One region of the Arthrobacter sp. FW306-1B-F12A genome, then DNA from elsewhere that is predicted to be linked to it. Evidence: predicted binding sites of a transcription regulator. Region 1 holds the regulator's gene; the other holds the start of a gene.
The links. Region 1 encodes HrcA, which represses chaperone genes, less so after heat shock. Its sites were predicted from a motif close to TTNGCACTCGNNNNNNNCGAGTGCNAA; they were not measured.
Positions count from the first base shown of each region.

Region 2: groL (chaperonin GroEL) is a predicted target of HrcA. The motif match lies at 2,775-2,801, and genes of this name have one in related genera.

Region 1 is NZ_JBYSXD010000010.1:73,672-83,226, reverse strand. It holds gene ybeY (rRNA maturation RNase YbeY) at 1-429, opposite strand, end outside; gene AC3WJU_RS07585 (PhoH family protein) at 426-1,514, opposite strand; gene AC3WJU_RS07580 (GerMN domain-containing protein) at 1,937-2,824, shown strand; gene AC3WJU_RS07575 (16S rRNA (uracil(1498)-N(3))-methyltransferase) at 2,856-3,632, opposite strand; gene dnaJ (molecular chaperone DnaJ) at 3,635-4,765, opposite strand; gene hrcA (heat-inducible transcriptional repressor HrcA) at 4,833-5,846, opposite strand; gene AC3WJU_RS07560 (DUF3097 family protein) at 6,027-6,884, shown strand; gene AC3WJU_RS07555 (DUF4870 domain-containing protein) at 6,988-7,401, shown strand; gene hemW (radical SAM family heme chaperone HemW) at 7,462-8,691, opposite strand; gene lepA (translation elongation factor 4) at 8,755-9,555, opposite strand, start outside.
Region 2 is NZ_JBYSXD010000029.1:1,880-16,630, reverse strand. It holds gene AC3WJU_RS14415 (RNase H family protein) at 1-705, opposite strand, end outside; gene groL (chaperonin GroEL) at 935-2,563, opposite strand; gene AC3WJU_RS14405 (ABC transporter substrate-binding protein) at 2,859-4,115, opposite strand; gene AC3WJU_RS14400 (cold-shock protein) at 4,211-4,414, opposite strand; gene AC3WJU_RS14395 (LytR C-terminal domain-containing protein) at 4,554-5,177, opposite strand; gene AC3WJU_RS14390 (DUF3263 domain-containing protein) at 5,227-5,562, opposite strand; gene AC3WJU_RS14385 (uracil-DNA glycosylase) at 5,699-6,466, shown strand; gene AC3WJU_RS14380 (siderophore-interacting protein) at 6,482-7,321, shown strand; gene AC3WJU_RS14375 (threonine/serine exporter family protein) at 7,356-8,834, opposite strand; gene AC3WJU_RS14370 (lipid II:glycine glycyltransferase FemX) at 8,931-10,004, opposite strand; gene AC3WJU_RS14365 (L-serine ammonia-lyase) at 10,381-11,811, opposite strand; gene glyA (serine hydroxymethyltransferase) at 12,113-13,450, opposite strand; gene gcvH (glycine cleavage system protein GcvH) at 13,447-13,830, opposite strand; gene gcvT (glycine cleavage system aminomethyltransferase GcvT) at 14,362-14,751, opposite strand, start outside.

The DNA.
Region 1 (9,555 bases):
CAGCAGCTCACGCTGCAGGCCGAACATCTCTTCCTTTTCCTCCGGCTCCGCGTGGTCGAAACCGAGGAGGTGAAGGATTCCGTGCGTGCAGAGCAGGAGCATTTCATCCTGCGTTGAATGACCGGCGTTGCGCGCTTGAACCTCGGCTACCTGCGGGCAGATGGCGATGTCGCCCAGCATGCCCTGTGGAGCCGGCTTGCCGGGAGTACCTGGAGTCAGCTCATCCATCGGAACAGACAGGACGTCCGTGGCGCCGGGTTCGTCCATGAGCTCGATGTGGAGCTTTTCCATGGCGGGCTCATCCACCAGGAGGATGGAAAGTTCGGCCTGCGGGTGAATGTAGAGCCGCTCGAAGATGAAGCGCGAAAGCGTCACCAATTGTGCCTCGTCCACCTGGACGCCGGACTCGTTGTTGACCTCGATGCTCATCGGTGTTCTCCCCGTTTGTCATGGATGGGCGTGTGCTGGGCACGCACCCGGTGCTTTTCGTCCCACTTGCTGTAGGCGGACACAATGTCAGCGACGAGCCGGTGCCTGACGACGTCGGAAGCGTCCAGCATCGTGAAGTTCACGCCGTCGATCCCGCTGAGGATCTCCTGGACGATGCGCAGCCCGGAAGTGGCGCCGAAGGGCAAATCCACCTGGGTGATATCCCCCGTGACAACCATCTTGGATCCGAAGCCCAAACGGGTCAGGAACATCTTCATCTGTTCCGCCGTGGTGTTTTGCGCCTCATCGAGGATGATGAACGCGTCGTTGAGCGTGCGGCCGCGCATGTACGCAAGCGGTGCTACCTCAATGGTCCCGGCAGCCATGAGCCGCGGAATCGATTCCGGATCCATCATGTCGTGCAAAGCATCGTACAAAGGACGCAGGTAGGGGTCGATCTTGTCGCTCAACGTTCCCGGCAGGAACCCGAGGCGCTCACCTGCCTCGACGGCGGGCCTCGTGAGGATGATGCGGCTGACTTCCTTGAGCTGCAGTGCCTGGACGGCTTTGGCCATCGCCAGGTACGTCTTGCCGGTGCCCGCAGGGCCGATCCCGAAGATGACGGTGTTGTCGTCAATGGCATCGACATAGTTCTTCTGGTTGAGCGTCTTGGGCCGAATGGTGCGCCCGCGGCTCGAAAGGATGTTGTGGGTCAGGATTTCCACGGGGTTTTGCAGCGATTGGCTCCGCAACAAGGAAACAAGCTGCTGGAGCACGTCAGGGGTGATGACTGTCCCCTTGCCGACCAGGCCACGGACTTCCTCCAGAAGCCGCATGATCCTGGGAACGTCGCTTGACGGTCCGCTGAAGGAGAGCTCGTTGCCGCGCACGTGGAAGTCGACGCCGGGGAACTGGGCTTCGATGTAGCGCAAGGCCTCGTCATGGCTGCCAAGGGTCTGAACCATCTGATCCGAGTTGTCGAAGATGACAACTTCCGTCCGGGCGCCCGGGACAGAGTGGGGAAACTCGGCCGGACCTGTCTCAACGCTGCCGGCCTTGGGCCGCCCGTTCAATGATTCTGTCATAGTGCTGGCCTCGCGGCCTGTGCTCCTCCGGCTTGGTGATGTCCATCGATTTTCTCCGATGTCCGTCTGCTGGATGGGCGCAGGATCGTGGGCCTCGGATTGCTTTCAATCCTACGCCAGCCAGTCTCCGCGATGGGTCCGGACCGTGCCCGGCGGGGCTGCGGACGGCGGATTCGTGCCGCTTTGGTATCAACTCGGCATCGACCTCGTATCAATCGGATTGCAGTTGTCCGCCCGGGTATCGAAACGCCAGCCGGGGCCCCGGAGACTATGACAAGCTGATTCATGGGCAAAAATGCCCCTGTGCCCGGCCGCCGGGCGCATGACTCCCCCGCGCTACAGCGGCCGAACACGATCAGGAATCCAAAATCACCAGGCCAGCCGTCACCCCTCACGGCACACGCATCCGGAAACGTTCCGCGATGCTTGTGACCGCCTTGACGGCTGCCTTGTTCCTGTCGGGATGCATTGCCGATCGCACTGGACAGGGATCCACGACGCCGGTCCCCACCCCGACCGCTGCCCTGCAGACGGCCCCCGACAGCAATGCTCCGCTCGAAACGACCCAGGCCTCCAACAAGATCCCCGTGTACTGGATCGGGCGCAGCGACACGGACACCTTCCTGTACCGCGAATTCCGTGACAACCCAGGCAACGAGAACCCCATCACCACGGCGCTGCGGATCATGATGTCCCAGAAGCCTCTGGATCACGATTTCTTCACTCCCTGGCAGAACCCTGGCAGCCTGGCGACCTCGATTTCCGGTAAGAACGTGGTCACGGTCGATGTTTCCCGCGACGCGTTCAACTCCAATCTCGATGCCGGGATGGCACAGCGGGCGGTCCAGGAACTCGTCTATACCGCTACCGCTGCGGCCGCAAGTTCGGGCCTGATCGATTCAGGACAGCAGATCAAGGTGACCATCCTGGTTGACGGGCACACGGACTACATGGCATTCGGCCAGGTCAAACTCGGCGATCCGATGGTCCGCGACGCCTCCATGGTGGCGCCGGTGTGGATCATCGACCCGCAGGAGGACCTGACCTTGCCTTCCGGTCCGGTCAAGTTCAACGGCCGAAGCACGGACCCCTCGAAGAAGCTGCATTGGCAAATCCTTCGCGAGAACTCAAACGGCGACAAGTCCTCGTACCTCGCCGGGCAGGTCACTGCCTCGACCGTTCCGGGACAGGGTGGAACCTTCAGCTTCACAGTGGGGCTCGGAGCGGGCCGATACGAATTGCGGGTCTCCTTGATGGGACCCAACGACGCGGACATCGCGACTGATACCCGTACTTTCACCGTTCGCTGAGGACGTCCGCTGATCTAGGACGTGCTGCGGGCTACCAGCGCCCCAGGATGTCACTGGCGAGCACGACGGCGGCAGGACCCGCCGTCGACGAGCGAAGCACGTGGTGGCCCAAGAGCGCGGTGACGGCGCCGACATCGCTGAGCTTCGTCACTTCGCGCGGTGAAATGCCGCCCTCCGGGCCGACAATGAGCAGCACTTCCCGCCCAGCCCCGGCATCGGCGTCGGAAACCCCGCCGTGCCACTTCTCCAGGACCTCCCGTAGCGGACGTTTCGCGTCCTCGTGCAGGATGATCGCCAGATCGGCGGCGGCAACGGCCGCAGCCAGGCCGGAGCCGTCGACGGCGGCACGCACCTCAGGAATCCACGCGCGCCGCGCCTGCTTGGCGGCTGCCGTGGCGACAGACTGCCATTTCGCGTGGGCTTTTGCCGCCCGGTCACCCTTCCAGCGCACGATGGAACGTTCCGCCTGCCAGGGCACGACGGCGTCGATCCCGAGTTCCGTAGCCGTTTCGACGGCGAGCTCGTCCCGGTCGCCCTTCGCGAGGGCCTGGACCAACACGAGCCGTACGGCTGGCTGGTGTTCCTCCTGGACGGCGGAGGCAACGACCGTCAGGGTTCCCTGCCCGGATTCGGCCACCGTGCCCGTGAGCCGTTTGCCGGCACCGTCGGCGATATCGACGGCTTCGCCGATTTCCAGGCGCTTGACGGTGACAGCATGCCTGGCTTCGGCGCCGTCAAGCATGAAAGAGTCGCCAGGGCCGAGCCCGTCAAGCGATCCGGCAGCTGTGAAGAATACGGGGTTGCTCACCGCTACAGGTTACCGAGCTTGTCCCGCAGCTTCGCGAACATACCTCCACTGGCCACAAGCTTGCCTTCGGTGAACTGCTCCCCGCGCAACTTGGCCAGTTGGCGAAGCAGGTCTTCCTGTGCGGCGTCGAGCTTGCCGGGCGTCTCAACGTGCAGGTGCACCTTGAGGTCTCCCCTGCCGTAGCCGCGGAGATGGGTGACGCCCAGCCCGCGCAGGGTGATGACTTCGCCGGACTGCGTGCCGGACTTGACGTCGATTTCCTGGGGACCGTCGAAAGTCTCAAGCTGGAGCTCGGTACCCAGCGCCGCGGCGGTCATGGGGACGCTCAGCGTGGCGTGGAGGTCGTCGCCTTCCCGTATGTAGGTGGAATCGCTGTTGACCCGGATCTCCACGTAGAGGTCGCCGGGAGGCCCGCCTGCGGGGCCTGCTTCGCCTTGCGACGACAACTGGATGCGGGTCCCGGTAGCGACGCCGCCAGGCACCTTGACGGTCAGCGAACGTCGGCTGCGGATGCGGCCCTGGCCGTTGCACTCATTGCAGGGATCCTTGATGATCGAGCCGAAACCTTCGCACGATCCACACGGCGCGGCCGTCATGACCTGGCCGAGGATCGAGCGCACGGCCCGCTGGACCTGGCCCGAGCCGCCACAGATGTCGCAGCGTTCCGGGTGGGTGCCCGGTCGGCAGCATGAGCCTTCGCACGTGGGACAGATGACTGCAGTGTCCACTTCGAGCTTTTTGTTGACACCGAAGACGGCTTCGCGCAGGTCGATGCGGACACTGATCAAGGCGTCCTGCCCGCGGCGCATGCGTGACGCGGGGCCTTGCATGCCGCCACCTCCTCCGCCGAAGAAGGTGTCGAAGATGTCCTGGAAGGCGAATCCCTGGCCCGCGTAGCCGCCGCCGAAACCGTTGTCGGTCCCGTTCTCGTTGCCGGTGGCGTCGTAGACGCGGCGCTTCTGTGGGTCGGAGAGGACCTCGTAAGCGTGAGTCACCGCCTTGAATTCCTCTGCAGCGCCGGCCCCGGGGTTCACATCGGGGTGCAGCTTACGTGCGAGTTTGCGGTAGGCCTTCTTGATCTCCTCGCCGGTTGCTTCCGGCGAGACGCCCAGAACGTCATAGTGACTGCTCAAAGTCGGTATCTCTTCCTTGTTTACGGTTCCACTGCGTTTCTTGCGGGGCGGTTTCCAGCCGAGGCCGTCAGCCGCCCAGAATGCGGGAAAGGTAGCGTGCGACGGCACGGACGGCCGCCATGGTGTTGGGATAGTCCATGCGGGTGGGTCCAAGAATGCCGATCTTGGCACTGCTGCCCGGACCGTAGCCCGTGGCAACCACCGAAGCCTCGGAGAGGCCGTCGTAGGGGTTTTCGCGGCCGATACTCACCGTGACGCCCCGGGGGTCTTCCGCCATGTCGGACAAAAGCCGCAACATGACCACCTGTTCCTCAAGCGCTTCGAGGACCGGACCGATGCTCAGCGGGAAGTCCACGTTGGAGCGGGCCAGGTTTGCCGTGCCTGCCATGACCATGCGTTCGTCGCGGCTCCGCTCGGCAAGCCTTTCCAGGCCGTGGGCAAGGGCGCCGGCAAGGTTCCGAAGCGCCGGCGGGCACAGGGCAACCACCGATGGCAGCACTTGCGGCATGAGGTCGAGCTGGGAGCCGGCGATGCTTCCAAGGAATCGCGCCCGCAAGGCCATGAGTTCGTCGTCAGTGGTGTCCGTCGCGGCGTGCACAACGCCCTGTTCCACCTTGCCCGAATCGGCGATCAACACCACCAGGACCTGGCGCGGTGCCAAAAGGACAAACTCAATGTGCCGGACGCGCGCGCGGCTCAGGTGCGGATACTGCACGACGGCGACCTGGTTGGTCAGTTGGGAGAGGAGCCGGACGGTGCGCTCAAGGATGTCCTCGACGTCGTCAGGTCCCTCAAGCAAGGAGTGGATGGCCCGGCGCTCGGCGGCCGAAAGTGGTTTGACCTCGGAAATACGGTCGACGAACAGGCGATAACCCTTGTCCGTGGGAATGCGGCCGGCGCTCGTGTGCGGTGCGGCAATGAGGCCTTCTTCTTCCAAGAGGGCCATGTCATTGCGGATGGTTGCGCTCGACACTCCCAGATGGTGCCGTTCAACCAAGGCTTTGGAACCGACCGGCTCGCGGGAGTGAACGTAGTCCTCCACGATGGCGCGTAACACTTCAAGCTTGCGTGGTTCGCTCACTGCCCACCTCCAATCAACATTTCAACAGTTAGCACTCAACATGCCCAAGTGCTAACAAGTCTAGTATGAGCCACCTCGTTGTTAGCATTGGTACCGCTCGCGGCGAACATGATTCCCGCGCGGTCCTGCGCAATGCCACGGACCGTGACCGATCCCCTAGCGCAAAGTGGTGTGAAGACCGTGTCTTACGACAATTGGGGCCCGCAAGACCTCTCCTCGCCTGCCAAACGGCAACTGCCTGAGGTTCCTGTTGAACGCGGAATGGTTCTCGAAGACGTCCAGTCCGGCTGGGTCGGGGCCGTGACCAGGGTGGAGAAGTCCGGAGGCATGCACATTGTGGTGCTGGAGGATCGGCGGGGAAAGGCCAAGTCGTTCCGGCTTGGCTTCGGATTCCTGCTGGAGGGACAAGCCGTGAAGCTCCTGCCGCCTGCCCCACGCCCGGCCGCCGCCAAGGGGGCGGCGCCAGCAGGCAGGACAGCATCAGGATCCGTCCGAGTCGCCGGCCAGCGGGCCCAAGTCGCCAAGGCGAGCCGGATATGGGTGGAAGGTAAGCACGACGCCGAACTTGTGGAAAAGGTGTGGGGAGATGATCTCCGGGTGGAGGGTATCGTCGTCGAGCCGTTGCATGGCGTGGACGATCTCAAGGCGGCAATAGCCGCATTCTCCCCTGGCCCGGGCCGCCGTCTCGGGATCCTTGTGGACCACTTGGTCCCGGATTCGAAGGAGTCGCGGATTGCGGCCGACGCCATGACGCTGCCGGGCGCTGCAGGAAACGTCTTGATCGTGGGACACCCCTACGTGGACGTCTGGCAGGCAATCCGGCCCAAGGTGTTGGGGATCGAGCAATGGCCGACCATCGCGCGGGGCACGGATTGGAAGACCGGGATACTGAAGGCGTTTGGCTGGCCGCATGAAACGGCCGAGGACATCGGACTGGGTTGGCAGAAGCTGCTGGGCGCCGTCCACAGCTACGCCGATTTGGAGGCGTCTCTGCTGGGTCGCGTGGAGGAAGTGATCGATTTCCTGACCGTTCCGTGATGAATTACCTGCGTAGGGGACAGCAGTTGGTCGGCTGACCGCGTGCCAAGCAAGTATTCTGGGACAGCAACACTGCACCGATAGACACTCGAAGGAAGAAACTGTGGCAGACAACGCTCCTGACGATCGGGACGGCACCTCGGGCCAGTCCCAGTACCACGGCGTTCCTGCCAACGCGCTGCCCTTGACCGCCTCGGAAGACCGGCAGTGGGCAACCCTGGCGCACTTTGGAGGAATCCTCGGCTGCGTGCCTTCGCTCCTGATCTACCTGATCTTCCGCGAGCGTGGCCCGTTCACGGCCCAGGAATCCAAGGAAGCGCTCAACTTCACTTTGCCTCCGACGATTGCCGCAGTGCTCGCAAACATCCTGGTCCTGCTCCCGGTGGTGGGAAACCTGTTCGCGGTTTTGGCCACGGCGATTTGGGTCGCAGTGACCTGCTTCTCGGTGTCGGCCGGAATCCGCGTCAACCACGGTCAGCCGCACCGCTACCGCTTCAACCTGCGCTGGATCAAGTAGCCGGTCCTCGCGGCGGATGCCTATGTAGCCCCCCCCCGCTCCGGGCGCTGGCGCCTGCCGCTAGTCCGGAAGGATCCGGCGGACCACGGCATCGGCGAGTAGCCGGCCCTTGAGGGTCAGGACCAGCCGTCCTTGGAAGGCCGCTGCGGGTTCAACCAGGCCGTCGGCAATGAGGCCTGCGACGGCGTGGCGGCCCACCTTGTCGAGCGCGTCGACTTGAAGCCCGGTGCCGAGGCGCGCCTCCAGCATGATGCGTTCCACTTCCCGGGTTCCGGCGTCGAGCGTTTCCCGTCCAGCGGCCGGCGAGGCCCCGCTACCGAGCCTGTTGGCATAGGCGGTGGGGTGCTTGACGTTCCACCAGCGGACGCCGCCCATGTGGGAATGCGCACCGGGTCCGATGCCCCACCAGTCGTCTCCCCGCCAGTAGGCAAGGTTGTGTTTGCACGCCTGTTCGGGCGTACGGGACCAATTGCTGACCTCGTACCAGTCCAGACCGGCGGCGCTGATCAGCTGATCGGCGAGTTCGTACTTCGCGGCGTGGTCGTCGTCGTCGATCCCGGGAACCTCGCCGCGCCGGATCTGTGCCGCCAGCTTGGTGCCTTCTTCCACAATCAGCGCGTAGGCGCTGATGTGGTCCGGACTGTAGGACAAGGCAGTCTCCAGGGAGATCTGCCAATCAGCCATCGACTCGCCGGGAGTGCCGTAGATGAGGTCGAGGCTCACGGCAAGGCCGGCGTCGCGCGCCCATTGGACCACCAAGGGGACGCGGCTGGGTGTGTGCGTACGGTCCAGGACCTTGAGCACGTGAGGGACTGCCGACTGCATGCCGAAGGAAATCCGCGTAAAGCCGGCATCCGCGAGCAGCTGGAGGGACTCCGGCGTCATGGAGTCCGGATTCGCTTCAGTGGTGACTTCGGCTCCGGCTTCCAGTCCCCAGTGCCCGACGGCGGCCGTCAGGATGCGTGCGAGATCTTCAGCAGGCAGGAGGGTCGGCGTGCCGCCGCCGAAGAACACCGTGCTCAGGGGCCGCTGCGGCAGCCCGGAGGCTTCCATGGCCCGGACGGCGAACTCCACTTCCGAAATGGCAGTGGACGCGTAGGCGTCCTGGGAGGCGCCGCCGCCAAGCTCAGTGGCGGTGTAGGTGTTGAAATCGCAGTATCCGCAACGCACGGCACAGAACGGTATGTGGACGTACAGTCCAAACTTGCGCGAATCGACACCGTCGAGCACCTGCGGAGGCAAGATGCCGTCCGCAGGTGCAGGATCCCCAAGGGGAAGAACGCTAGGCACGGAACTCCCTCCGGGGCCGTTCTGTGCCCGCCTGTACCGCAGTGTTCCGGGCGGACAGCCGCATTACTTCTTGGCCTTGTCCTTGGATTCGTCGGTGGTCAGCGCTGCGATGAATGCTTCCTGTGGAACTTCCACGCGGCCCACCATCTTCATGCGCTTCTTGCCTTCCTTCTGCTTTTCCAGAAGTTTGCGCTTACGGGTGATGTCACCGCCGTAGCACTTCGCAAGGACGTCCTTGCGGATGGCGCGGATACTCTCGCGGGCGATGATCCGGGAGCCGATGGCGGCCTGGATAGGGACCTCGAACTGCTGGCGGGGAATGAGCTCGCGCAGCTTGCCTGTCATCATGACGCCGTAGGCGTAGGCCTTGTCCCGGTGGGTGATAGCGCTGAAAGCGTCAACCTGCTCACCCTGGAGCATGATGTCCACCTTGACCAGGTCGGCAACCTGCTCGCCGTCGGCCTTCCAGTCCAGCGATCCATAGCCGCGGGTCTTGGACTTGAGGATGTCGAAGAAGTCGAATACGATCTCGGCCAGCGGCAGGCGATACCGGATTTCCACCCGGTCTTCCGAGAGGTAGTCCATGCCGCCCATGACCCCGCGGCGGCTCTGGCACAGCTCCATGATGGCGCCCACAAACTCATTGGGAGCCAGGATGGTGGCAGACACCATTGGTTCGCGCACCTCGGCGATTTTGCCCGTGGGGTATTCGCTGGGGTTGGTGACGTGCAGGACGCGTTTGTCCTCAAGCGTGACCTCGTACTCAACGTTGGGAGCGGTGGAGATGAGGTCGAGGTTGTATTCTCGCTCGAGGCGTTCACGGGTGATTTCCAAGTGCAGCAGGCCCAGGAAGCCCACGCGGAA
Region 2 (14,751 bases), on a different contig from region 1:
CAAAGTGGGCTCGATGAACGTCTCCTGCTCCGTGAACGCCCCCGCCGCGTTCGGCAAGGACGACCCGGTTGAGAGGTCCTGACCGCCGAACAACGTGAGGTCTTCATCCTGGGCATCCGCGTCGTCGTGGTCGTCGTCGAAAAGCGAGGGCGCCTCCATAGGCGCTGTACGGGCTGACGGCGTGCCAACTGATGGTGTGCCGACTGACAGCGTGCGGGACAAGGACCGTGCGGCTTCAGCTCCCGGATAGCCCGGCCCGGCAGGCGCGGCTATTCCCTGCTGGAACGCTGTGGCGACCGCACGCGCGCGATCGTCGGCCGCCTCGTTGAGGTCGTGGCCGGCATGGCCTTTGACCCACTCGAACGAGTACCTGCGGCCGACAATAGCCTGGTCGATGTCCTTGAGGAGATCGACGTTCAAGACGGGCTTCCCGTCCGCTTTGCGCCAGCCCTTGCGCTTCCATCCCGGCATCCACTTGGTGATGCAATTGATGACGTACTGGCTGTCGCAGAGAATCTTCAGCTCTTCATCGGGAACATGTGCCGTGGACCGGAAGAGGTCCAGCACCGCCATGAGCTCGCCCTGGTTGTTGGTTCCGTGCGGCCACCCCCCGGCCCTCCAGCAAGAGTCGTTCACGTACCAGGCCCAACCGGCAGGCCCGGGATTGCCGAGGGCAGAACCATCGGCGGCAGCAATAATCGTCATGGTTTCCATCCTGCCAGACCACCCCGACACTCCTTGACCCCAGAACTGAGCGGGCGTCCGCCCAAAACCCGACATACGTGAGCGGGCGTCCGTCCAAAACCCGACATACGTGAGCGGGCGTCCGCCCAAAACCCGACATACGTGAGCGAGCGTCGTTAAACGGCGACGACGGCCCCCACCTGAAGTGGGGACCGCCGTCGTGCGTGTGGCTGGTGGGCTACAGCGGGGGCTAGAAGCCGCCCATGCCGCCCATGTCGTCGCCGCCACCCATAGACGGAGCGTTCTTCTCCGGCTTGTCGGCAACAACGGCCTCGGTGGTCAGGAACAGACCAGCGATGGAGGCAGCGTTCTGGAGAGCCGAGCGGGTGACCTTTACGGGGTCGTTGACGCCGGCAGCCAGCAGGTCCTCGTAAACGCCGGTTGCAGCGTTCAGGCCGTGGCCCGACGGCAGGCCGCGGACCTTGTCGATGACAACGCCCGGCTCAAGGCCGGCGTTGTAAGCGATCTGCTTGAGCGGAGCGTCGATGGCAACGCGGACGATGTTGGCGCCCGTTGCTTCGTCGCCTTCGAGCTGCAGGTTGGCGAATGCCTTGGCACCGGCCTGGATGAGGGCAACGCCACCACCGGCGACGATGCCTTCTTCAACGGCAGCCTTCGCGTTGCGGACTGCGTCCTCAATGCGGTGCTTGCGCTCCTTGAGCTCTACCTCGGTTGCGGCACCGGCCTTGATGACTGCAACGCCACCGGCCAGCTTGGCCAGGCGCTCCTGCAGCTTCTCGCGGTCGTAGTCGGAATCGGAGTTCTCGATCTCGGCACGGATCTGCGCCACGCGGCCGGCGATGGCGTCGGCGTCGCCGGCACCTTCGACGATGGTGGTCTCGTCCTTGGTGACAACAACCTTGCGGGCGTTGCCGAGCAGTTCGAGGGTTGCGTTCTCGAGGCTGAGGCCGACCTCCGAGGAGATGACCTGGCCACCGGTGAGGATCGCGATGTCGGCGAGCTGTGCCTTGCGGCGGTCACCGAAGCCCGGAGCCTTGACGGCAACGGACTTGAAGGTGCCACGGATCTTGTTGACGATCAGGGTGGCCAGGGCCTCGCCCTCGATGTCTTCGGCGATGATCAGCAGCGGCTTGTTGGACTGCATGACCTTCTCCAGGACCGCAACGAGTTCCTTCACGTTGGAGATCTTGGAGTTGACGATCAGGATGTACGGGTCTTCAAGGATGGTTTCCTGGCGTTCTGCGTCGGTGACGAAGTAAGCGGAGATGTAACCCTTGTCGAAGCGCATGCCTTCGGTGAGCTCAAGCTCAAGGCCGAAGGTGTTGGACTCCTCGACCGTGATGACGCCTTCCTTGCCGACCTTGTCCAAGGCTTCAGCAATGAGGTTACCGATTTCGGTGTCGCCGGCAGAGATGGAAGCCGTGGCAGCGATCTCTTCCTTGGTCTCGATCTCCTTGGCGGAGGCGAGCAGCTCGCGGATGACGGCGTCAACAGCCTTCTCGATGCCGCGCTTGAGGGACAGCGGGTCGGCGCCGGCAGCTACGTTGCGCAGGCCTTCCTTGACCAAAGCCTGGGCCAGGACGGTGGCGGTAGTGGTGCCGTCGCCAGCGACGTCGTCCGTCTTCTTGGCAACTTCCTTGACCAGCTCTGCGCCGATCTTCTCGAACGGGTCGTCCAGCTCGATCTCCTTGGCGATGGAAACACCATCATTGGTGATCGTGGGGGCGCCCCACTTCTTTTCGAGGACGACGTTGCGTCCACGCGGGCCGAGGGTGACCTTGACGGCGTCGGCGAGGATGTTCAGACCCCGCTCGAGACCGCGGCGTGCCTCTTCATCAAATGCAATGATCTTGGCCATAACGGCGGTAGTCCTTTCGGGACAGTCGTTAAGAAGGTGCCTTCACTGCGGTGCCCGCGACGGACGATCCTTCGCATTCGGCCTCTGTACGCCGCGTGCTCCGGACCTCACCCCAGCAAGGTTTTCTTTGTTCCCCCAGGCACCGCCACCATTCCATACGGCCGAAGCCGTGAAGGATTAGCAGTCAATGCCTGAGAGTGCTAATCAATAATTAGCACTCACCCGAGGAGAGTGCAAGCAGGAAGAGCCGGAAACTACTCGCCACGCCCAGGGAATTCGCTACGGGCACAAGCCGTCACGGAGTCCGGGAGGCCGTCTCTTTGCCACTGACCCGCGCAGTGTTGTCAGCCCCGTAGGTGAAGACCATGTAATTGGACGAGGTAACGTCCCCGTTGGCGTCGAACCCGATGGTGCCGGACTCGCCGTCGTAATCCGGGAGCTTGGCCCCCTTCAGCACCTCGACGCAGTCCTTGTATGAGGCACAAGACGTACGTTCTTTCGTTGCCGCATCGCCCGACGCCGGACGCACTCCGCCGGACACAGTGGTGAGCCAGGCCGCGATCGAGCCTCCCGCATCGTCGCCCGCCGTTGAGGCGGCAAGCGCCGCGAGGGTGACGGCGTCGTACGTCTCGGCAGCGTACGTCGTGTCCTTGAGCTTGGGGTCGATGCCCGTCAGCTCGGCTTGGAACTCCGCACTCGGGAAGACGCCCGGAAGAATTCCCCGCGCGCCGTCGAGGCCACCTGCACCGAGCGCGGTTCCGTATTGGCGGATCGCGCCGTCGCTCAAGATCAGGCTCTTGCCGCTCAGCCCCGCATTCAGGAGCTCAGCCAGGGCGCCTTGGGCGCCATCACGGGCAACCACGACGACGGCGTCCGGCGTACCGGACTTGATGCCCGCCGCGGCGGGAGCTGCTTTGCCTGCCGCGAATTCCGCATTGGACACGGCGTCCATTCCGAGGCCGCGGGCAGCATCCATGACCGCTCCCGAGACGCGCGTACCGTAATCCCCGGCTTCGTGGAGGACCGAAATGCGCTTGGCGCCGGCGTCGCGGGCAAGCTTCGCCAGGACGCTGCCCTGTGCGGCATCAGCGGCAGACGTGCGGAAGTAGAAGCCGCCATTCTTGTAGCTGCTCAGCCCCGACGCCGTGTTCGCCGGCGAGATGAGCGGAATCCGGGCGGGAGAGAGCACATCGATCGCGGCGGGCGCATGGCTCGAATCGCTCGGCCCCACGACGACGTCTGCGTGGGCGGACAACAACGCCTTGGCTTGTGCCGCAGTGTCGGCAGAGAAGGCCGCCGCGCCGGCCCCTTGGCTAGCGCCACCGCCTTCACCGGCCGCCGACGCCGGTAGCAAGTCGACGGGACGGCCCTTGTATCCGCCGGCGTCGTTGATTTGTTTGACAGCCAACTTGGCGGCAGCCAGTTCGGACTCGTTGAGGAATGCGGAACCACCGGTATTGTCCAGGATCACGCCGATGCGCAGGACGCCGTCGCCGCTTGGGGTAACGGAGCTCAGTCTGGCGTTGCCGACGGGGGCGGAACATCCGGCCACTCCAAGGGCCAAGGCTGCCGAAGCTGCAAGAAGAGAAACTACCCGGGACCGGCGCGCTCCGAGGGGCCAGGACAGCCCTGTTGCCGCAACACCCACTAGATAAGCCGCACGCTTTCTGCCTGCGGGCCCTTCTGGCCCTCGCCCAGTTCGAAGTCGACGCGTTGTCCTTCTTCGAGCGCACGGAAGCCATCCATCTGGATGGCGGACCAATGCACAAAGATGTCGTCACCGGACTCATCCACGGTGATGAATCCGTAGCCCTTTTCGGCATTGAACCATTTGACGGTTCCCAAAGCCATGATCCCCACACTTTCAACTAGCAGTGGCCGGCTTCCGGGATCTCCGGGCCAGCTCACAACTACTGTAACCACAGTCACGTTGCCGTAGCGCAACCTTGGGTGCGGGTGGCCGCAATGTTATTGAGGCGTAACCGAGTTGCTATTTGTAACCGGGGCCCAGAACCACAACCACGGGCTGCTGGAACTCCGCGCTGTCCACGAGGTTGGAAATGCCCAGCAATTTGCCGAGGGCTTCGGCATTGCCCTTCTGCGCCGCGCCTTTGTAGAAGACCGACGACGTCTGCTGGGGCATGCCGCCCCAATTTGCGACAGTGGACAACGGCCATCCTCCGCCTTGCACCATGCCGGCCACACGCGCAGCCAGGCCACCGGTGGTGGTGCCGTTGTAGACCGCTACTGCCGCCGTCTTGTCCAATGGCGCCGTCGTGGGGGTCGGCGTCGGCGTGCTGGACGGAGTGTCGCCCGGGCTCGGCTGGGTAGACGGCTGGCTGGATGCCTGCGCAGAGCTGTTCGCCGAAGGTGGCGCCGCGGCGCTTTGCTTGGAAGTGTCAGCGGTGACGACGGCTTGCGGCGTCGTCGACGAGGTGAAGCCAAGCTTCGGAAGGATCAGGAAGGCAACGAGTCCTACAGCAAGTGCGATGCCGCCCAGCAGCAGCACCGGCCACAGGGCCGGCCGGGAAGCAGACGCGACGAGCCTGTGGACACCTTGCCGCGATGAGCTCTGCGGGACACGGTCGAATTCATCCCGGGCAAATTTGGTCATGGTGAAGCCTTGTCCTTGCTGCTTGCTGGCTGGGGGATCAGCGGGTGCTCTATGCGTCGGAACCGAGACGGCGCGCTGTGCGGGCCCTCTGACGTGACATACGTAGTCTACGCAATCTCTTGACCAGCATAGGATCGTGCGCCAATGCTTCCTCGGTGTCTATGAGGGCATTGAGCAGCTGATAGTAGTGGGTCGCGGAGAGATCGAAGAGTTCCCGGACGGCCTGTTCCTTGGCCCCGGCGTACTTCCACCATTGCCTCTCCAGGGCGAGCATCTGCTGTTCACGCTCGCCGAGCGGCGAATCACTGCGGAGTCCGGCGGACAGGTCTTCGAGCACCAATCCAGTTGCTTCGGACGCCATGGGTTCCCGTGCGGGTTCTGCCACGACACACTCCTTCGACGCATTGACTGAAAAATGTCCCCCGCCCATGGTAACGGGCGAATAACACCGATGTCATTTGCCCCGCCGCCTTGAGGGCCGGCGCTTTCCCCCGGACCGCGAGGACAGGGACAATGGCTGGGTGGCAGGCGAAGAAGCGTTATTTGAGCTTGAATCCGAAGATCACTCCGCCGGGTTCGAGGCACTACCCGGAATGGCCTTGGAGGATCTCATGGCGCCGGACTGGGCGGGCGCGCTCTCCGGCATCGAGGACGAGTTGCGCTCGGTGCTCGCCTTCGTGGCGGCCGAGGCCGGCCGCGGAGCGCACGTGCTGCCTGCGGCGTCCAACATACTTCGTGCCTTCCGGCAGCCGCTGGCCGACGTGAAGGTGCTGATCCTGGGCCAGGACCCCTACCCGACGCCGGGACACGCCGTCGGGCTCTCTTTCGCGGTTTCCGGACAAACACGGCCCATCCCCCGCAGCCTCTCGAACATCTACCGGGAGATGGAAACCGATCTCGGGCTCCCGCCGCGGGTCCACGGCGATCTTTCGGCCTGGACGGGCCAAGGAGTACTCCTCCTGAACAGGGTGCTCAGCGTCGCGGCCGGTGCTGCCGGCTCGCACCGGGGCAAAGGCTGGGAGGCCATCACGACGGCGGCGGTCACCGCCGTCGCCCGCCGACGAAATGCTGCCGGGCAGCAGAGTCCGCTCGTCGCGATCCTGTGGGGCAAGGACGCTGAAGCCGTACAGCCGCTGCTTGAAGGCGCCCCCGTGATCTCCTCCGCCCATCCCAGCCCGCTCTCCGCGTCGCGGGGTTTCTTCGGCTCTCGCCCGTTCAGCCGCGCCAACGCCCTGCTCCGGATGCAAGGCGCGGATCCCGTCATCTGGGAGCTTCCACCGCTGCCCTAGCTTAGGCTTGCCTACATGACATCTTTGCCCGCCACGTCGTCTGCATCCCGCAATACCCGCCCCCAAGTGAACCTGACTGTGCTGCGCACGGAACAGCTGTCGCCCCACATGGTGCGGATCATTGCTGGTGGACCCGGATTTGCCGGTTATGCGAACAACGGCTTCGTGGACCGATATGTGAAGATCGTGTTCCCGCAGCCCGGCGTCGAGTATGAGTTGCCGCTGGATCTGTGGGCCATCCGCGAGACCATGCCGCGCGAACAATGGCCGTACACCCGCACCTACACCGTCCGTTGGGTGGACGAAGCTGCGCAGGAACTGGCAATCGACTTCGTGGTCCACGGCGACGAAGGCCTTGCAGGCCCATGGGCCCTGGCGGCCCAGCCCGGCGACACACTTGTCTTCACGGGCCCCGGCGGCGCCTACAACCCGGCGCCCGACGCCGACTGGTACCTTTTCGCCGGCGACGACGCCGCGCTCCCGGCGATTGCCGCCGCGATCGAATCCCTGCCGGCCGACGCGAAGGGCCTTGCTTTCCTCGAAGTCGATAGCGACGCGGACATCCTTGATATCGCCGCTCCCGAGGGCGTGGAGCTGCGCTGGCTCCTTCGCTCCGGAGTCCCGGCCGGATCAAGCTCGATCCTGCTCGATGCCTTGGGCGAAGCCGAGTGGCTGCCCGGACGCGTAGACGTGTTTGCGCACGGTGAACGCGGCTACATGAAGGGCCTGCGCGACATCTTCTTCAAGCAGCGTGGGCTCGAGCGGTCCCAGGTATCGCTTTCCGGATACTGGGCCCAGGGGCGTGTGGAGGACGATTTCCAGGCGGAGAAGAAACTCCCTATCGGGCAAATCTAGCGGTCCTTACCGCTTGGCGGCCCAGCGGACGCGGCTAGCGCCGGCGCACGCGGCGGCGCTCGTTGCTGGCCAGTCCCTTGGTCAGTGGCCGGGCAAGGTTGTCCCCCAGCACGATTCCCGCGGCCACACCCAGCACGATTGCTCCGGCGTTGAGCATGCCTCCCGAACCCACCAGTACATCTGCTTCTTGCACCGTCAATACATACATGGAACGGAATATCTTCAGGCCCGGGAGCAGGATGAGGGCGGCCGGGACGGCGACCACGAGCTGCGGGGCTCCGAGCCTGAGCGCCACCATCCGCGCGAGCAGGCCGATGACCACGGCGGAAATCGCCGGCGAGAGCCGGTCTCCGAAACCAAGGCTGGAAGCCCCCCACAAGACGAAGTAACCCACCAAACCCACTGCCGCCGTCGGGAGCAGAAGTTTGAGCAGGGTCTGTTCGGTGATGCCGATGGCAATCACGGCTACGGCTATCAGGATGGCCTGGCCCCACAATGGATACGCCTCGGGGAATGTTTGCGTGACGTCGATCGCGACGCTGCCGATGAGGTCACCCACAACTACCGCGACGGCGATGCCCGCAACGATCGCGCCGAAGGTCAGGATCGTGGACAGGAATCGTCCGGCCGCAGTCACGGGGAATCCGTTGATGGCGTCTTGCACGGAAGAGACGAGCCGCCCGGTTGGCAACAGCAGGAGAATGCCGCCCGCCACGACGATGGACGGCGGGATGTCCGCCCCGGTCCAGTGGAGCATGAGCGCGATGAACGTGACCAGGAAGGAGCAGGCCGCTGTCACGAAGAAGTCGGGCGTGCGCCACTTGCCCAATTGCCGGGCCACGAGATTGACAAGCATGTTGGAGACGAAAGCCAGGGCGGAAGCGCCAAGTCCCCCGCCCAGGACTCCGACGAAGACAGCAGAGAAGACGCCGAACGCCATGGTGACCATCCACCGTGGGAAGGGCTTGCTGCTGCGGATAATGTCATCCAGCCGGTTCACCGCTTCCGACCTGCCTACACCGCCAGCCACGATATCCGTGACGAGTTGGTGCACCTGGGCCAGGCCTGCGTAGTTGTTGGTCCAGGAGCGAACAACCCGGAGCAGTGTGATGGGGGTCTGGTCCTTGGGCGCATAGTTGAGCGCGACCGACTGGTTGGTGATGTCCACTTCGATGTTCTTCAAGCCGAGCGCAGCCGTGACCGCGATGATGCTGGTCTCCACTTCCAGGGCACCTGCCCCGTAGCGGAACATCGTTTCGGCCATATGCAGGGCGAAGTCGATGGTCTTGCGGGCCGATGCGTCAACACCGCCCACATGGATGATGGGGTTGGCGTAGGGACTACCCGCCAGGCGGTCGACGATGCTCATGGGGGCAGTGGGAGGGTTCTCCCCCTGCACCAGCCTGCGAAGCATGCGCTTGGCGTTGACATTCTGGCGCACCTGGGATGGCTTGAGCGGCTGCGTCTTGGGCAAGCCATCCGTGTTGGGCCTGTTGTCGGGGCGGTCAGTCACGCGGGTGTTCCTCCAAAGGGCGTGGTTCCTCCATATACGGGGTAGTGCAACATGCGGTAGGCGGGGTGGCGCTGCGAGCCTTCTGGAACTGCTGGCCTAGTAGAACTGTTGACCCGTGCGACGGGTGTAGATCTGCCGTGCGATACGTTCGCCCGCAGCAGTCCAGAGCTTGTACTTCAGCGGGCTGATGACTTGGTCATAGCAGCCGACGAAGTCGGTGACGGTCTTGCTGAAGCTGGTCTTGAACAGGCCAAGTCCGTGGAACGGGTGCGAGGTGTCTTTGAGCCGGTCCGCGGGCGGAGTGCCGCAGAAATCGTACTCCGTGCAACCCAGTTCCTTGACCTGGTTGATGGCCGTCCACTGGACCAAGTGCGAATCGCCGTACTGCGCGCGCTTCTGCAGCGATCCGCCGTCCTTGTAGGTGCCTTTTCGGCCATAGTTGATGACGAAGGCTCCGACCGATGGCACACCGTTTTCAAAGACAAAGAGGAGCCTGCCCTGGCCACGCTCGATGAAGTTGGTCCAGAACTGGCGATAGTACCCGAATTCACGGACCCGCACTTGGGACTTCGCCTCAACCGTGTTAGTCATCAGCGCATACATCGAACGGAAGTTCTCTTCCGTGGGTTCCATGGTGTGCACTTCAACGCCTTCGCGGATGGCCCGGCGAACGGCGTTGCGGCCGCGGGAATGCAGGTTGCGCAGCAACTGGTTCTCCTCGGGAGAGATGTCCAGCAGGGCTGTGGAGTCGTTCGGCTGCAGGTTGGGGGTCTTGACCACTCCGGTGGCCTCGATCGCGTCCCGGGCTTCGCCACTGAGGACAATGTCCGGCTCCATCTTAACGGCGAAAACCCCGAGCTTGTCCCGCTTCACGAATTCCCGGTTTGCCTTGATGATCCCCGGAATGTCCTCGACGCCGGCAACGTCGGGGCCCTTGATGAGGTACCAGAGCTTGCCGAGCAGTGGAAAGCTCTTCTCCAGGACCAGGTTGTAGCTGCTGTAGTCCGCGGTCTCGTAGACGAGATGCAAGGGCTTCCAGCCAAAGTGTTGCTTCACGTCCGCGAAGGCCTCGGATTGGAGGAGGTTGCCGCCGTTGGGGTTGGCCGTGACGTGTTTGTCCCAGTGTTCGATTTCCTCGGCGGTGGCAAAGCGTGCGGTAAATTCTCGCAAGGGGGCCGTGTCCAATCAGTTGCGTACGTGAGGCAGCAGGCACCGGTGTGCGGCGCAGGCGTTCAGCTCCAAGTCTATCGGCCCCCACAGCAAGCTACTGCGTGGTCCGTTTCCAACGCCTTGAGCTGGGTCCCTTTCGATTTCTCACAGCCGCGGCAAAGGTTCCCCAAAGTCCGCAGCTATCCGGGCAACGGAAAGTGGTTACAACGAAAGCCGAACCAGGAGGATCCGTTGATCGTCTACCGCCCCCTTCCGCCGCTCACCACCGGCCGCAGCAACAGCTGGTGGTCGGTATTCGCCGCCATGGCATCCGCAGCATTGCTGGGCCCCGCTTGGCCATCCGGTGGCCGCCGCCTCGAATATCAAGAAGCGGCGGTCAGCACTCCACGACGTTGACGGCGAGGCCGCCCATGGCGGTTTCCTTGTATTTGGAGGACATGTCCTTGCCGGTCTCGCGCATGGTCACGATGACCTCGTCCAAGGAGACGCGATGGGTGCCGTCCCCCCAGAGCGCCATCTTCGCCGCGTTGATGGCCTTCGCCGCTGCGATCGCGTTGCGTTCGATGCACGGGATCTGCACGAGTCCGCCGATCGGGTCGCAGGTTAGTCCGAGGTTGTGTTCCATTGCGATCTCGGCAGCGTTTTCCACCTGTCCCGGGGAGCCGCCCATGACTTCGGCCAATCCGGCGGCGGCCATCGAGGAAGCGGAGCCGACCTCGCCCTGGCAGCCCACTTCGGCGCCGGAGATCGAGGCCTGCTCCTTGTAGAGCACCCCGACGGCGCCCGCGGCGAGCAGGAACTTCACCACGACGTCGTCGCGGTCCTGTTGCGTGGCCTTGTCCATGCCGGGGGCGAAATGCAAGGCGTAGTACAGCACGGCGGGGATGATCCCGGCGGCGCCGTTGGTGGGCGCGGTGACCACGCGGCCGCCCGAGGCGTTTTCCTCGTTCACGGCCAACGCGATCAGGTTCACCCATTCCTGCCAGTACTTCGGATCCCGGTAGTCAGGATCCTGGTCTTTGGTTTCCTTCAGGAGACGCTCGTGCCAGTCCGGGGCCCGACGGCGGACCTTCAGTCCGCCGGGCAGCACGCCTTCGCGCTTGAGGGACGTTTCAACACAGGCCTCCATGACGGACCAGATGTGCAGCAGGCCTTCACGGATTTCCTCTTCGGTGCGGGAAGCGCGTTCGTTGATAAACATGATGTCCGAGATGCCAAGCCCCTTGGAGGAGCAACGGCCCATGAGTTCAGCGGCAGTACGGAAGGGCAGCGGGAGTTCCTTCTTGGACTCCTCCAGTTCCTTCTGGGCCGCGTCCTCTTCACCCTCCCGGACGATGAAACCACCGCCCACGGAAAAGAACGTGGCCTCGTGCAGCACCTCGCCGTCGGCGTCGGACACGGAGAACTTCATCCCGTTCGTATGGCGGGGAAGAACTGTGAGCGGGTGCAGGATCATGTCCGCTTCCCCGTACGGCAGCGACACCCCCGATTCGGGATCGACCGCGCCGCAAAGGCTCAGCAGACCGGTCTCCGCGATCGACGCGAGCCGTTCCTCCACTTCCTCGGGGAGGATCTCCTCGGGGTGGTAACCCTCCAGGCCCAGCAGCACCGCAGTCATGGTGCCGTGCCCCCGGCCCGTGGCAGCCAAGGAACCATACAGATCAACGCGCAGCGACGCCACCCGTTCCAGGGCACCGGAATCCTTCAGCTCACCCGCAAAGACCGCAGCAGCCCGCATCGGCCCCACGGTATGCGAACTCGAAGGACCAATCCCAATAGAGAAAAGATCGAAGACGCCAACAGCCATGGTCGGTTCCTAACTAGATGGTGGGGGTTGGGGATGGGTGGCGGGTGACCGCATTCCTCCGCGTGCTGCTCCTTCGTCGCTTTGACGCACGCTTCCGGAATACGCTCACCCGCTGTCTAGCCGTCACCAGAGCGAACGGTCAATGTTCTCGCGCTTCAAAGGAGGCGACCAGAGGGCCCCTTCGGGCCCGGCCTCCGGCAGCATGCGTCTAAGGGAGCGTCACGTCCGCTCAGCGGGCGTCTACGCGACCGAGCATGCCGAGGAGGTCGGACCCGACGGGCGTTGCCGATCCGATCTCTGACTACGCGAGGTTCGCGACGCCCGGGTAGAGCGGGTGCGCGGCGGCGAGTGCCTCCACGCGGTGACGCAGGCCGGAGAGGTCCGCGCCGGCGTCGGCGATCAGTGCCTCGGCGATGATGTCCGCAACTTCACGGAACGCCGCTTCACCGAAACCGCGTGTTGCCAATGCCGGGGTGCCGATCCGCAGGCCGGAGGTCACCATCGGCGGGCGCGGGTCGAACGGAACCGCGTTGCGGTTGACGGTGATTTCGATCGCGGCGAGGCGGTCCTCGGCCTGCTGGCCGTCGAGTTCGCAGTTGCGCAGGTCCACGAGCACCAGGTGCACGTCCGTGCCGCCGGAAATCACGGAGATCCCCTTGGCCGTGACGTCGGGCTGGACGAGGCGCTCGGCCAGGATCCGGGCACCGGCCAGCACACGTTCCTGGCGTTCCTTGAACTCTTCCGAACCGGCGATCTTGAAGGCCACGGCCTTGCCGGCGATCACGTGCTCCAACGGGCCGCCCTGCTGGCCCGGGAAGACCGCGGAGTTGATCTTCTTGGCGATGTCGGCGTCGTTGCTCAGGATGATGCCGCCGCGCGGACCGGCGAGGGTCTTGTGCGTCGTCGACGTCGTGACGTGCGCGTGCGGGACTGGGGACGGGTGCAGGCCGGCGGCCACGAGGCCGGCGAAGTGCGCCATGTCCACCATGAGGTACGCGCCCACCAGGTCGGCGATGCGGCGGAACTCGGCGAAGTCCAGCTGGCGGGCATAGGCGGACCAGCCGGCCACGATCAGCGCCGGCTTGTGCTCGAGTGCCAGGCGCTCCACCTCGGCCATGTCGATCCGGTGGTCCTCTTCGCGAACCTGGTACGGGATCACGTTGTACAGGCGGCCGGAGAAGTTGATCCGCATGCCATGGGTCAGGTGCCCGCCGTGTGCCAGGTTCAGGCCCATGATGGTGTCGCCCGGCTTGATGAGGGCGTGCATCACCGAGGCGTTGGCCTGGGCACCGGAGTGCGGCTGCACGTTCGCGTACTCTGCGCCGAAGAGGGCCTTCACGCGGTCGATCGCAAGCTGCTCGATGACGTCCACGTGCTCGCAGCCACCGTAGTAGCGCTTGCCCGGGTAGCCCTCGGCATACTTGTTGGTCAGGACCGAGCCCTGCGCCTGCATGACAGCCACGGCGGTGTGGTTCTCGGACGCGATCATTTCCAGGCCCGAACGCTGACGGTTCAGCTCATCGTCGATCTTCGCCGCGATCTCCGGATCCAGCTCTGACAACACGGTGTCCAGGGACGGCGAAACTACCTGCTCGAACAGGGTGTTATCGGTACCTGCGGCCCCGGTTGCGGCGCTCACAGCTCGCCACCGTTCTTGGAAGCGTATTCCTCCGCGGAAAGCAGCGGGCCGTCGGACTCGGCGGCCACCTTGAAGAGCCACCCCGCACCATACGGATCGTTGTTGATCAGTGCGGGATCGTCGACGACGGCGGAGTTCACTTCCGTGACCTCGCCCGTCACCGGGGAGTACAGGTCCGAGACGGACTTGGTGGACTCAACCTCGCCGCAGGTCTCCCCCGCAGTCACAGCGGCACCGACCTCGGGCAAGTCAACGTACACAATGTCGCCGAGGGCGTCGGTGGCCACGGCGGAAATGCCGACAGACACAAGGTTGCCGGCTTCGCGGGCAACCCACTCGTGCTCGTCGGAGTACTGGAGTTCAGGTGCAACTTTTGCCATGTTTTTTCCTTTGCGTTGGTCTAAGAAAACAGTTGTGGTCAGGTTACGCGGCGGGGGCCGCCATCCTCTGCGTGCTGCTCCTTCGTCGCTTTGACGCACGCTGCCGGATGCCGCTCCCCCACCGCTAGAGGCTTGTTCAGTTTTCGGGGCCAACAGTTCCGGAAAAGAACGCTGGCCCTTTCGGGTTTAGTAGGTGACCCGTGGTTCCAGTAGGCCGATTCAGTTCCAGTGGGCCAACCTGCGGGAGGTAGCCCACCTTCCAAAAACCTAGGGCGATCGAACGCGACAGGTGCAGGTTCGCAACAGAGGCACCAAGGGTGAGCCGAGGTCCATACCGTTCGCCCTTCTGTTCGATAACCACCCATCAGTTCGATAACCAAAGGTGACGAGGACGGCCCCATCGGGACCGGCATCCGGCAGCGGGCGTCTAAGGGAGCGTCACGTCCGCTCAGCGGGCGTCTTTCGCGACCGAGCCCGCAGAGGATGTCGGTCCCGACGGGCTAAACGCAACCACGGTCACCCATCCGAAACTTATTTGGTCCGCTTATAGAACGGCAAGGTGACAACCTCAAACGGCTCGGACTTGCCGCGCAAGTCCACGTCCAGGGCCGTGCCCGGTTCGGCGTGTTCGACGTCGACATAGGCCAACGCTACGGGGTAGCCGAGGGTGGGGCTGGGCTGGCCGGAGGTGACTTCGCCGACAACTGCGCCGTCCTTGAGGACCGGGTAATGGCTGCGGCCGGCGCGGCGGCCCAAGCCCTTGAGGCCAACCAGCTTGCGGCCGCTGGTGGAACCGGCGCCCTCAGCCTTCAGGGCTTCCAGGGCAGCGCGGCCTACGAAGTCGCTTTCCTTGGCGAGCGAGACAACAGGGCCCAGGCCTGCCGAGAAGGGGTTGCCTTCGCGGGAGAGCTCGTTGCCGTA